One region of the Yersinia antarctica genome, then DNA from elsewhere that is predicted to be linked to it. Evidence: predicted binding sites of a transcription regulator. Region 1 holds the regulator's gene; each other region holds the start of a gene.

Region 1 (3,217 bases):
TCGCACCAGATAACATGCCGCAGAATGCCGAGACCTCAGTGGACCGCGATGGTAATCACTTTAGCGCGAAAAGCGATAAACCTTGGCCGGGTGTACATGGCATCTCGGGTCAGTCATGGAATGAAACCGTCCGCACTGATGAGCAGATGGAATACATGATCTTCCCGCGGATGTTGCCATTGGCCGAGCGTGCCTGGCATCGCGCTTCGTGGGAGCAAGATTACAAAGCGGGCCGCGAATATCAAGGTGGCCAGACGCATAGCGTCGATACCAAGGCGTTGGACATCGATTGGCAACGTTTTGCCAACATCATGGGCCAACGTGAACTGGCAAAACTGGATAAAGCCGGTGTGTCATATCGCCTGCCTGTCCCCGGTGCTCGGGTTGTGGCGGGGCAGTTGGAAGCCAATATCTCACTGCCGGGCCTGATTATCGAGTATTCAACTGATGGCGGTAAGCAGTGGCAGAAGTATGATGCGAAGGCAAAACCTACCGTGAGTGGCGAGGTGATGATCCGCTCCACCAGCCCAGACGGTAAGCGTAGTAGCCGTGCTGAGTCGGTTAAAGTCTGAAAATTGGTAATATCGAGCTGTGTCTAATGTTATCTCCTGTTTGCTTTATTTTTTGGCTAAACAAATTTAAGTGAAGTTGAGTTGATGGTTTTTCCCCCGGCAGGTCCGGGGTTTTTTTTGCTGTAAAATTGATGCAGCTCGCTAAAAGGGGGAGAGTCAATAAATGGGGGCGATAAACAGTGAATTTGTCACTCAGGAAAGATCAATAACGGGATAGATACCCAATGTTATTGGTGTTGCAGATAGCTAGCAGGCGAACGAACCCAGAACATCGCTAATACTCTAGTGGCTTTCAGTACCAAGGGGATAAATATCAAGGACATAAATAAGAACGACCACCTGACTCCCAACCGAGAGATACTCAGGTATAGAACGGGAAAGGTGGCCATCTTGCTGATAGCTTATGTTAACCAAACAGTAGAACCTATCAATCTGGATTAAACATAAGCCGTAGTGTATTCAGTGCTTAAAATCTTTATAAGATAATGCTTTCAAAGCACATTATCTTTTATCGTGTGCCGACTCGTTTTCACGGCAATCACCGGTCTCACAATGGCCGTACAGATACAGACTGTGATTGGTCAGCTTGATACCATGCTGTTTAGAAATTTCACGTTGAAGCGATTCAATGGATTCATTGCTAAACTCAATCACTTTGCCGCAATCCAGGCAAATCAAGTGATCATGATGATGCTGCTGCGTCAGCTCAAAGACTGATTTACCGCCTTCGAAATTGTGGCGGGTAACAATACCGGCATCATCAAACTGGTTCAGTACGCGGTAAACCGTGGCTAAACCAATCTCTTCACCAATATCGATCAGCTTTTTATAAAGATCTTCCGCGCTGACGTGGTGGCACGCCGGATCTTGCAACACTTCCAGAATTTTAAGCCGGGGCAGTGTTACTTTAAGGCCTGCGTTTTTTAAGGCTTTGTTGTTGTCAGTCATGCGGATTCAGTCCTGTTACTATCGTTTCAAATTAAGGCTGTTCAGCCTATGACATCCGTGGCGCAATAATTACAATTGCGTCTCATTATAGAACTGCTAGCCCCAAATGAAAACCGTGGTTGTTAACAAAGATATAATTGCACACTTTGTAAGATTAATCATGCAGTGTATTGATGAATGGGGATAACACATCATTTAAGTGTACAGTGACGAGGGATAAAGTTACAAATTTGTAGCAGTTTATTTTCATTTTGCGCGCAGGAAGATGTGGATATGTGGGCCGCTTAACAAAGCACAATCGGATAGCCGGACGCGCTGTTCACCATGGATGGGAGCTAAAGAGAGAGAGAACAACGTTATGACAAAAAGCACAGCTCAAAAGGATAAAAGGCAACGGAAACGCCCGGCAGTGTTGAACACGACCATAGCGTTTCCGACAGGCTTGATTAACCCACTATCTCAGACAGGCTCAGTTCTTCAGTAATCTGTTTTACCCATGCCTCAACCCGCTCATTGGTAAGTTCTGGCTGACGGTCTTCATCAATTGCCAGACCAATAAAGTGGTCGTCATCCGCCAGACCTTTGGACGCTTCAAAATGGTAGCCCGCGGTTGGCCAATGGCCCACGATTGCGGCACCACGTGGCTCAATGATGTCGCGCACGGTACCCATCGCATCACAGAAATATTCTGCGTAGTCTTCCTGGTCACCACAACCAAACAGCGCCACCAACTTGCCATTGAAATCGATCTCTTCCAGTGTTGGGAAGAAATCATCCCAATCACACTGCGCTTCGCCGTAATACCAGGTTGGGATCCCAATCAGCAAAATATCGAAGCCTTCTAAATCTTCTTTACTGCTTTTGGCAATGTCGTGAACCTCAGCAACATCTTTGCCCAGTTGCTTTTGGATCATCTTGGCAATGTTTTCAGTATTGCCAGTATCGCTGCCAAAGAAAATGCCTACAGTTGCCATATAGCTAAATACCTTTTAAATTCAAATAGTTATGCAAATTACTGAGCGTTCTGCCCAATATTATAACACATGTATAGGGCGACATAATGCCAGAGAACCCCATCAGGCTTTTATCAAGTTTATGCGATATTAAATTTTTGTGAGTCGCTCAACCTTATAACACCATTGCCGATAACCGTTGTGTAACTGAATAGTTGCAATTTGCGGTGCCAGGGGGAAACCCGTCAGATGAAGGTCTGCCGGCAAAGGAGTTGTCGTTAGCTGTATGAACGTCCTTTATTGCTTTTCGGTCATCAAATAACACCAGAGTCTCTAACGATAACTATCCGATATATAAGGGGAACGAACATGCAGTTTTTAAAAAATATTACTATCAGGGCGGCATTGCTTTGGGTACTTGGCGCATTTTGTCTGCTCTGGGGCGGTGTATCGGCCTATACCTTGTTATCACTCAACCAACTGACACAATCCTCCAACGCGAATACTGTGTTGGTTGAAAATATGAATTTGGTTAATCAGGGGACGGATCAATATTTCCGTATGGTGACACGTCTGTCTCGTTCAGTAGATTACCGCCAGAGCGGTAATATCGTGGATGCTGACAAAGAATTGAAATCATCCCATGTTGCATTGGAAAACCTGAAACAAAAGTTGGCAGAATTTAAAACTATTGACCATGCACAGTTAGACTCCGCTTTGGTTAGCGGCGTGATTGATGGATGG
Region 2 (3,217 bases), 640 kb from region 1:
TGTTGGGACTAACGGTGGTGAACTGTTAGGTGAAATCGGTCTGGCGATCGAGATGGGTTGTGATGCGGAAGATATCGCGTTGACCATCCATGCTCACCCTACCTTGCATGAATCTGTCGGTCTGGCTGCGGAAATCTACGAAGGTAGCATTACCGACTTGCCTAATCCGAAAGCGAAAAAGAAATAATTTTCGCTAATACAGCAAGATAATGAAGCGGCTCCTTAACAGGGGCCGTTTTTTTGTTTAAAGGTTTTTATCACTCAGGTATTTTTTATCGATCAAAAATCGATCCCGCCCGTAGTTGACTGGGCGAGATATGAAAGGTCCGCCGCAGTGCGGTGGCAAAGTTGGCTGGGCTGGTATAACCAGCAATGGCGGCGGCTTGATCGATACTGACTCCTTCTTTCTGTAATGCCAGCATGGCCCGCTTTAAACGACAATGGCGCAGATATTCAAATACCGTAATGTGGTAACTTTCACGAAAACGTCGCTGCAAGGTACTCTGGCTCATATTCACCAGACCGGCTAATTCACTCATCGATAGGTGGTCAGCCTCACCACTTTCCAGCCAGTCACGTACCTGCTGGACTCGGTTCAATCCACGTAATGAGATTTTATTTTGCTGTTGAGCTTGCTGCTCCAGTGAACTGAACGCTTCAATGATCAGCCCAATACATTGTGTTTCCCATTGCAACCGCTCCAGCGGCGTTGAAAAGGGTGGGGCGCTCGCTATTTTCTGAGCAATGGCTTGCGAGTGAACTGATGGGCGCCATAAATGAATCGCCAGATGCTGTTGGGTAAAGTTATACAACGTATCCCATGCGCCGGCTTGTGGCAGCAAATCGCCATACAGCCATTCACGGTCAAAAGTCAGTGTTAATGTGCGCTCGTGACTGTTGTTTTTACCGTGGCGAGTAAACAGGGTGCTTTCAGTTAATGAGACCAGCGAGGCATCGCCTTTTTCCTGCAAATGCAACTGTTGACCGCCGAATGAGATATGCGCGCTGCCACTAACCACAATAGCCAGTTTCAGTGCTGGATTAAGCCGGTTTTGTGTCTTGATATCACAGAGGTTGGTGACATTCGCGGTATGTAAAATCAGATGTGGGTTCAGACGCAATACTTGAAAGTCGCCAAACAATACCGGGTCAGTGGACAATGATTTCACGCTGCTCAGTTGATAATCACTGGCAACCAGATTCGATTGTTGCACAATTTGTTCACGATAAATCGGTTTGGATGAGGGAGAGACATTGCGTAATTTGTTTTGCTTCACCGCCGACATGACGAACTCTCCACTGACATTATGACAACATTGACGTTCTGACAAACAGATTTGCTGTTTGCACAAACCTTTTCCCTATATGCAAATGTAACAATTAACGCGATGAATTGATAATGGAAATAATTATCAATCTTGTTCGCCTTTATCGCCCAACGAATAGATTGCCAGAGATTTTACTCTGCGGATATTTGCTGTGGGCTTTTTTGCATCAGGGGAAAGTGTAATGAAAGTAAAATGGCAACGGCGTTCTCTGACGACATTGATCGGTATTTGCATATCGACTCCGCTCTGGGCACAAACTCAAGCGACAAATCAAGCTGAGTCCACAGCAGCGACACAGACGACAGCGCAAACAACCGCCACCACATCGCAGCAAGAGCCTGCTGTGGCCGGTGGGTCGGCAACCACCGGAGATACGCTGGTGGTGACCGCTCAACAGCAAGTTCGTCAGGCGCTGGGGGCATCCACTATCACCGCAGAAGATATCCGCAAACGGCCACCCGCGAATGACCTGTCCGAAATTATCCGCACCATGCCGGGTGTTAATCTTTCCGGTAACTCTGCCAGTGGTCAGCGTGGCAATAATCGCCAAATTGATATTCGTGGCATGGGACCTGAAAATACGCTGATTATGATTGATGGCATACCGGTCTCCAGCCGTAATGCGGTGCGTTATGGCTGGCGTGGTGAACGTGATACCCGTGGTGATACCAACTGGGTTCCCGCGAATATGGTTGAGAAAATAGAAGTTTTACGCGGGCCGTCAGCGGCACGCTATGGCAACGGTGCAGCCGGTGGTGTAGTGAATATCATCACCAAACAGCCGGACAAAGAACTACATGGTAGCTGGAACGCCTATATGAACCTGCCGCAGCACAGCGAGGAAGGCGCGACTCGTCGTACCGATTTCAGTCTGTTGGGGCCGCTAAGTGATACCGTCAGTTTCCGCTTGTATGGCGGATACAATAAAACCGATGCTGATGATTGGGATATTAACCAAGGCCATGAATCTGCCCGTACCGGTAACCAGGCCGGTACACTGCCTGCTGGCCGTGAAGGGGTACGAAATAAAGATATCAACGGGTTACTGCGTTGGGAATTTGCCCAAGGCCAATCTCTGGAGTTCGAGGCAGGTTATAGCCGCCAGGGAAATATTTATGCCGGTGATACACAAAACACAAACAGCAATGCCATAGTTCGCAGCTTATACGGTGCGGAAACTAACGTGATGTACCGCGATAATTTCTCGCTAACACACCGTGGCTTTTGGGATAACGGCGTCAGTACAACCTCCTATTTTCAGTATGAAGATACGCGCAACTCACGAATTAATGAGGGGCTGGCGGGCGGTACAGAAGGCATATTCTCAAATAAATATTTCAGTACTATCAAGCTGGACAACTATCTGGCCCACTCCGAGGTTAACCTGCCATTTGAATTGGGCGTTAATCAGGTGCTGACCGTGGGGGCGGAATGGAATGACCAGAAAATGAACGATCCAAGCTCTAATACCCAAACGACGAGTGAGGGTGGCAGTGTCAGCGGCTTGACGGGGACTGGGCGTAATACTCGTAGCTCGGCGCAGATAGCCTCGGTATTTGTTGAGGATAATATCGAGTTGACGGATACCACCATGCTCACCCCAGCACTGCGCTTTGATCATCACAGCACCGCGGGAAGTAACTGGAGTCCGGGCCTGAATCTGTCACAGGAACTGGGTGATTACTTCACCATGAAAATGGGTATTGCCCGTTCTTATAAAGCGCCAAATCTCTATCAAACCAACCCTAACTATCTGTTATATAGCCGTGGTCAAGGTTGCTATGGCGGTGGCGGCAGTTGCTACCTGATGGGTAATGATTCTCTGTCTGCTGAAACCAGCGTAAACAAAGAGATCGGGTTCGAGTTCCACGATGACGGCATTATTGCCG
Region 3 (3,217 bases), 1.3 Mb from region 1:
GTTATCAGGCGTTCGCGTTGCGCATCCAGTGTTCGTGCACCCATGATCGAGGGCACATTACAGCCGAAACCGACAATCAGTGGTACGAAGGATTTACCCGGTAACCCCAGCGCCTGCATCAGCCGGTCCATAACAAATGCGGCTCGGGCCATATAACCGGAGTCTTCCAAAAAGGAGAGAAACAGGTACATCATGCCAATTTGTGGCACCAACGGCAGCACGGTATTAATCCCGCCCCCCACGCCTTGAGCGAGGAAGATGGTTAACCACTGTGGGAAATGCAGCGTATAACCCACCCATTGCAACCCCTGAATAAAGATAGCCGCAGAGCCGATATCAAATATGGGTTGCAACGCCCCACCGATATTGATGGCTAAGACAAACATTAAATACATGACAAACAGAAAGATCGGGACACCTAACCAGCGATTAAGGATCACTTTATCAAGCGCTTGTGTCAGGCGGTTCGGTTCCGCTTGCTGCGAGTTACCGACCAAATCACAGATGCGGGCAATACTTTGATAGCGGGCATCGGCTATCACCAGCTCGGGATCTTCGTGTTGGCTTGCTCGCAGATTTTCACGCGCTAGCGCCACGATTGAGGGCGCTATGCCTGCACGTGCCAGGCTATAGATATCACCTTCCAATATTTGCAGTGCCAGCCAACGGCGCTGCTGTACCGGCCAGGACTCAGGCATGGCCTGTACCAACTTATCTACTTCACTGAGTAGCACTGGCGGGTAGTTAACCAAAGCCTTAAAGGGAATCGGCTGAAGTTCATCAATACTGCTTTTTAATTCATTGATACCCTGCCCGCGAGTGGAGACCAGCGGAATAACCGGGCAACCTAACTGCTGAGATAATGCCTTGATATCAATATCGATATGTTGGCTTTTGGCAATATCCAACATATTGAGCGCCACAATACAGGGAATACCCAATTCAACCAGTTGCAGTGTCAGGTAGAGATTGCGCTCCAGATTCACCGCATCAATGACATTAATCAGCAGGTCAGCTTCACCACTTAGAATGTAGTGACAAGCAATTTGCTCATCCAGCGAGGTTTGCTCAGAAATGGTGGTCAGGGAGTAGGTTCCCGGCAGGTCAACCAATGTCACTTGATGTTGCGCGGTAGTGAAATGGCCTTCTTTGCGCTCCACCGTAACCCCGGCCCAGTTCCCCACCCGTTGGCGGGCACCGGTTAACTGGTTAAAAAGGGTGGTTTTACCTGCATTGGGATTGCCGATCAGGCCGATTGTGAGTGCTTTCATGATCCAACGTGATATTAGTAAATTAAAATCAGACTACGCAGGGGGGCTTTGACACGCAGCCCGGCAGCCAAAATAGGATGTTGACCCGCAATATTAGGGTTGCAAGTCCAGCGTAAGCAGATCTAAGTCTTTTTTCCGTAGCACCAGACTGACGCGGCGGGTCTCTATCTGAATGGGGTCACCTAATGGCGCGAGGCGGACAACATTAAACGAAGAGCCGGGCAGCATACCCAGTGACAATAATTTCTGCCGGTAAGCCGGGCTGATTTCAGGCGAGAAACCAACAATTTTATAGGAACGCTGCGGGATAAGATGCATAGGTGCCTCTTGTTATTACGTTATTGGCGTACCAAAATTCAGAGTGATACGACTCTAAAAGGTAATAGATAAAATAATAATAGTAAGAATCGTTTTCATATTCAACTAAGGTGAAATACTCAAAGGTAAGTATTCGTTACTATTTCATTTTTATATACCCGTCATACTTCCATCTGCCTGTGTGTTGGCTACGCTCACTAACCCGAATCACTTACTCATGTAAGCTTATCGGGATTATCTCGCTTGCCGCCTTCCTGAAACTCGAATTATTTAGGGTATAATTAATGAGTCTGATTTTTATTTATGCTTGTTTTACCATCAAATTAACATAATCGCAAATGAAAATAATGAGTTAAATCAGTTAACTGAATGTTTCCATTATGCCCTGTTAGGGCAGTTAAATACCGATTGTTAACATAATTAATTCACTCACATTTTAATAAAATAACATTCGGATTTTAATTAACTCACAGAATGTCTTCATAATTATTTATAAATTAGAGTGAATAATTGACGAAATTAACCCTCATGTTAAATAGATTGTTAAATTAACGCCGATTTAATCATGATGTAAACGTCATTTCGCAGCAGAAAAGAATCGCGTGCTAATTAATTTAAAAGATAAATCTTCAGCTTTATAGAAGAAAAGGATATGAGAGGAAATATTAAAGATGTCGCGATAATTTGAAACAAAAACGTAAATGAAAAAAGGGCCACCAACGTGGCCCTGAGTAGAGATATCAGCGTTTTTTAAATGCCGCCGCCAGTGCATCACTCATGGCGCTGTTGCTACCAGAATTACTGTCTGCCCGGCCCTTGGCTGCTGGGCGACTGTTCGCATCATTGCTGTTACGAGGCTGGCTGGCACCACGATTGTCATTACGACCATTGGCGCTGCTATTCGCACTATTAGCGCCATTGTTACCACGACGCGAGCCGCCTTCACCAGGCTGTTCATCAAGGCGCATGGTCAGGGCAATGCGCTTGCGTTGCAAATCCACTTCCATGACTTTCACTTTGACGATATCCCCGGCTTTCACCACCTTATGTGGGTCATCGACAAACTTATCCGCCAGTGATGAAATATGTACCAAACCATCCTGATGAACACCAATATCAACAAAGGCACCAAAGTTGGTCACGTTAGTGACCGAGCCTTCGAGGATCATGCCCGGAGTCAGGTCATTGAGCGTCTCTACACCTTCAGCGAAGGTTGCGGTTTTGAACTCAGGGCGTGGGTCACGGCCTGGCTTTTCTAACTCGCGTAGAATATCGGTGACCGTCGGGACACCAAATTGCTCGGTGGTGAAATCACGCGCATTAAGATTACGCAGCGCGGTAGCATTACCCATTAGGTCCTGCAATGCCTGTTCAGTTGCAGCCAAAATGTGCTCAACAATCGGGTAGGCTTCTGGATGCACGGTTGATGCGTCCAGCGGGTTATTGCCATGATTGATACGCAGGAAGCCGGCACACTGCTCGAAGGCTTTCGGCCCGAGGCGGCTGACTTTGAGCAATTGCTCACGGTTATGGAAGCGGCCATTCTCATCACGCCAGCTAACAATGTTTTGCGCCATCATGCGGGTTAAACCCGCAACCCGGGTCAGTAACGGCACCGACGCGGTGTT
Region 4 (3,217 bases), 1.9 Mb from region 1:
GTATTGAGCTACTCCCCAGTGTTTCATTGCAGATCGGTGAGCAAGATCGCCGTGGCAATTATTGGGATGGTTATGACTGGCGCGATCAGCGATGGTGGCAGGATCATCAGGGGCGGGATTTAGGCGAACGAAACCGCCATGGGCATTACTGGGATGGCCACCGCTGGCAAAACAGAGACTGGTGGCAAAAGAACTATTATTACCGTGAAGGGCGCTATCAGAAACACGATAAACATTATGACAACCACGGCAAGAAACATCATCGAGGGAAAGGGCATGACCGCCATCATGATGATGACTAATTAAAAAAGCTTCTGGCGGATGATTGGCTATCGATCCGCCAGTATGAAGAAGTTAGAGCAAGCTAATCAACAGATAAGCATTTAATCCAACCACCACTAACACAATCATCTTCCCCAAAATCTGAATCAATTTTGAGTTAACCATCTCTCCCATCAATTCTTTATTGCCAGTAAAGACCAGCAATGGAACTAACGCCAACGCAATACCAAAACTCAGCAGTACCTGGCTCATCACCAAGATCCGTGTTGCATCCATACCCGCCAGAATGACAATAAAGGAAGGCAACATCGTGACCGAGCGTCGCACCCAGATAGGGATATAAAACCGGACAAAGCCTTGCATGACGACCTGCCCTGCCAAGGTCCCCACCACTGTCGATGACAACCCAGCGGCAACCAGACTCAAACCAAAAATAGTGGCTGCGGCATTACCTAACAGGGGTTGTAGTGTGAGGTACGCTTGCTCGATTTCAGCAATACTGCCATAACCATTGAAATGGAAAGCCGCCGCCGCCGTTGCCATCATAGCCAGATTCACAAAACCGGCAATTGTCATGGCAATCGCCACATCCAATTTAGTCGCAGCATAACGAGAAGCCTTGGAGTTTTCTCCCGCCGTTTGCGTCAAGGATGAATGCAGATAAATAACATGCGGCATAATAGTGGCACCTAATACCCCGGCCGCTAGAAACACCGCGTCACGGTTAGGCAAGTCAGGAACCAACATACCGCGACCCAACGCCGCCAGTTCTGGTCGGGAGAAAATAAGTTCGACAATATAAGCCGCCGCTACAAATAACAGCAACCCACCGATAACCAGTTCGAGAGGTTTTTGCCCACGCTTTTGCAGCATAAGAATCAGGAAAGTGGCAATGCCGGTCAGGACAGCACCTTCAAGCAGGGTCACACCTAGCAGTAATTTAAACCCGATTGCCGCCCCAATAAACTCGGCCAGATCCGTGGCCATGGCGATGATTTCGGCTTGTACCCAGTAGGCCCATACCGCAGGCCGTGGAAAACGATCACGGATATGCTCAGCCAGATTTTTACCAGTGGCAATACCGAGTTTAGCGGACAGTAATTGGATCAACATAGCCATGATGTTGGCCCAAACCACCACCCACAATAAGGTATAACCGAAAGAGGCCCCCGCCTGAATATTGGTTGCGAAGTTACCGGGGTCGATATAACCGATGGCCGCGATAAAAGCAGGCCCCATCAGGGAGAGTTTTATCCTCCTTGATGTACGGCGGGATGTATCGACAGCACGGCTATTCAGCATTCAGTATTACCCTTGAAAACTTACGTCTACTTTCTTATCAATAATAATATCTAAATGATAATAATTATCAAGCGCACTTGGCGTGGTAGAACTTATCTCTCTGATAGCTAACACCGTATAATCAGCCGTGTAGCAATCACCCGTGGTAGCTTTCTGAAAAGTTGGCTTAAATGTTCCATCGCCCTTTTCGTAACGAATGACTACAATTGTTCAACCTAGCATATTTAAACTACTTCCGTAGCAAATTATTAACATCCTATTTTTTGTGATCCACTCCACTAATTCGTTTGCATTAGTGCAAGTGAATTTCTATATTTGCTGCCTACATCTCGTTTTTAATGTAGCCGTTACATAAAATGTCCACCGAAATCTAGCCTGCCTCAAATTTGGAGCACACATGTCCCATATTCTGCAGTTTGCGTTGGCCTTAGTCGTGGTGGCCATATTAGCTCTGGCGATCTGTAAGGATCGTAAAAGCATCCGCATTCGGTTTGTTATTCAATTGCTGGTAATTGAAGTGTTGTTGGCGTACTTCTTCCTCCATTCGGAAGCTGGATTGGGTTTTGTGAAAGGATTCGCCGGTTTATTCGACAAGTTGCTTGGATTTGCCGCCAACGGTACCGACTTTGTCTTTGGCAATATGGGTGATAAAGGTTTGGCGTTCTTCTTCCTGAGAGTGCTGTGCCCTATCGTCTTTATTTCTGCTCTGATTGGTATTCTGCAATATATCAAAGTTCTCCCCGTCGTTATTCGTATCATTGGTACTTTGCTGTCTAAAGTTAACGGCATGGGTAAGCTGGAATCATTCAACGCCGTCAGCTCACTGATTCTGGGTCAATCTGAAAACTTCATCGCCTATAAAGACATTTTGGGCAAAATGTCTGAAAAACGCATGTACACCATGGCAGCAACCGCGATGTCGACAGTTTCTATGTCAATCGTGGGTGCATATATGTCAATGCTGGACGCGAAGTTTGTGGTTGCGGCTCTGGTACTTAACATGTTCAGTACCTTTATCGTGTTGTCATTGATCAACCCGTATAAAGCTGAGGGCGAGGAAGAGTTGCAACTAAGCAACTTGCACGAAGGCCAAAGCTTCTTTGAAATGCTGGGTGAGTACATTCTGGCCGGTTTCAAAGTTGCTATCATCGTTGCAGCCATGCTGATTGGTTTTATCGCGTTAATTTCTGCGATGAATGCCTTATTTAGCTTGCTGTTCGGTATCAGCTTCCAGGGTATCTTGGGCTATGTCTTCTTCCCGTTTGCCTGGGTGATGGGCGTACCGACTCATGAAGCCTTACAAGTTGGTGGCATCATGGCAACCAAACTGGTATCTAACGAATTCGTGGCAATGATGGACTTGCAGAAAGTGGCATCAGAACTGTCGCCACGCAGCGTGGGTATTCTGTCAGTGTTCCTGGTTTCATTCGCTAACTTCTCCTCTATTGGTATCGTAGCCGGTGCGATTAAAGGTTTGAATGAGCACCAAGGGAATGTGGTTTCACGCTTTGGCTTGAAGCTGTTATACGGCTCTACGCTGGTCAGTGTGCTGTCCGCCTCTATTGCGGGCCTGGTACTCTAAGTATCAGAAAAAAATCTCTAAAGAGGCGCTACGGCGCCTTTTTTTATACCT

What was found. The regulator Fur, encoded in region 1, represses iron uptake genes when iron is present. The targets are predictions, from matches to a motif close to ATAATAATGAGAACNACTATCAA.
Positions count from the first base shown of each region.
Region 2: ACWJJO_RS03915 (TonB-dependent siderophore receptor) is a predicted target of Fur. The motif match lies at 1,394-1,416, and genes of this name have one in related genera.
Region 3: feoA (ferrous iron transporter A) is a predicted target of Fur. The motif match lies at 1,666-1,688, and genes of this name have one in related genera.
Region 4: ACWJJO_RS15920 (Nramp family divalent metal transporter) is a predicted target of Fur. The motif match lies at 1,633-1,655, and genes of this name have one in related genera.

Region 1 covers NZ_JBSJQF010000001.1:1,514,589-1,517,805, forward strand. The annotation lists gene ACWJJO_RS06990 (beta-N-acetylhexosaminidase) at 1-572, shown strand, start outside; gene fur (ferric iron uptake transcriptional regulator) at 1,074-1,520, opposite strand; gene fldA (flavodoxin FldA) at 1,967-2,494, opposite strand; gene ACWJJO_RS07005 (methyl-accepting chemotaxis protein) at 2,843-3,217, shown strand, end outside.
Region 2 covers NZ_JBSJQF010000001.1:879,021-882,237, forward strand. The annotation lists gene lpdA (dihydrolipoyl dehydrogenase) at 1-187, shown strand, start outside; gene ACWJJO_RS03910 (helix-turn-helix domain-containing protein) at 273-1,286, opposite strand; gene ACWJJO_RS03915 (TonB-dependent siderophore receptor) at 1,510-3,217, shown strand, end outside.
Region 3 covers NZ_JBSJQF010000001.1:234,669-237,885, forward strand. The annotation lists gene feoB (Fe(2+) transporter permease subunit FeoB) at 1-1,271, opposite strand, end outside; gene feoA (ferrous iron transporter A) at 1,365-1,589, opposite strand; gene ACWJJO_RS00930 (Tex family protein) at 2,330-3,217, opposite strand, start outside.
Region 4 covers NZ_JBSJQF010000001.1:3,425,884-3,429,100, forward strand. The annotation lists gene ACWJJO_RS15915 (DUF2502 domain-containing protein) at 1-302, shown strand, start outside; gene ACWJJO_RS15920 (Nramp family divalent metal transporter) at 355-1,584, opposite strand; gene ACWJJO_RS15925 (NupC/NupG family nucleoside CNT transporter) at 1,982-3,166, shown strand.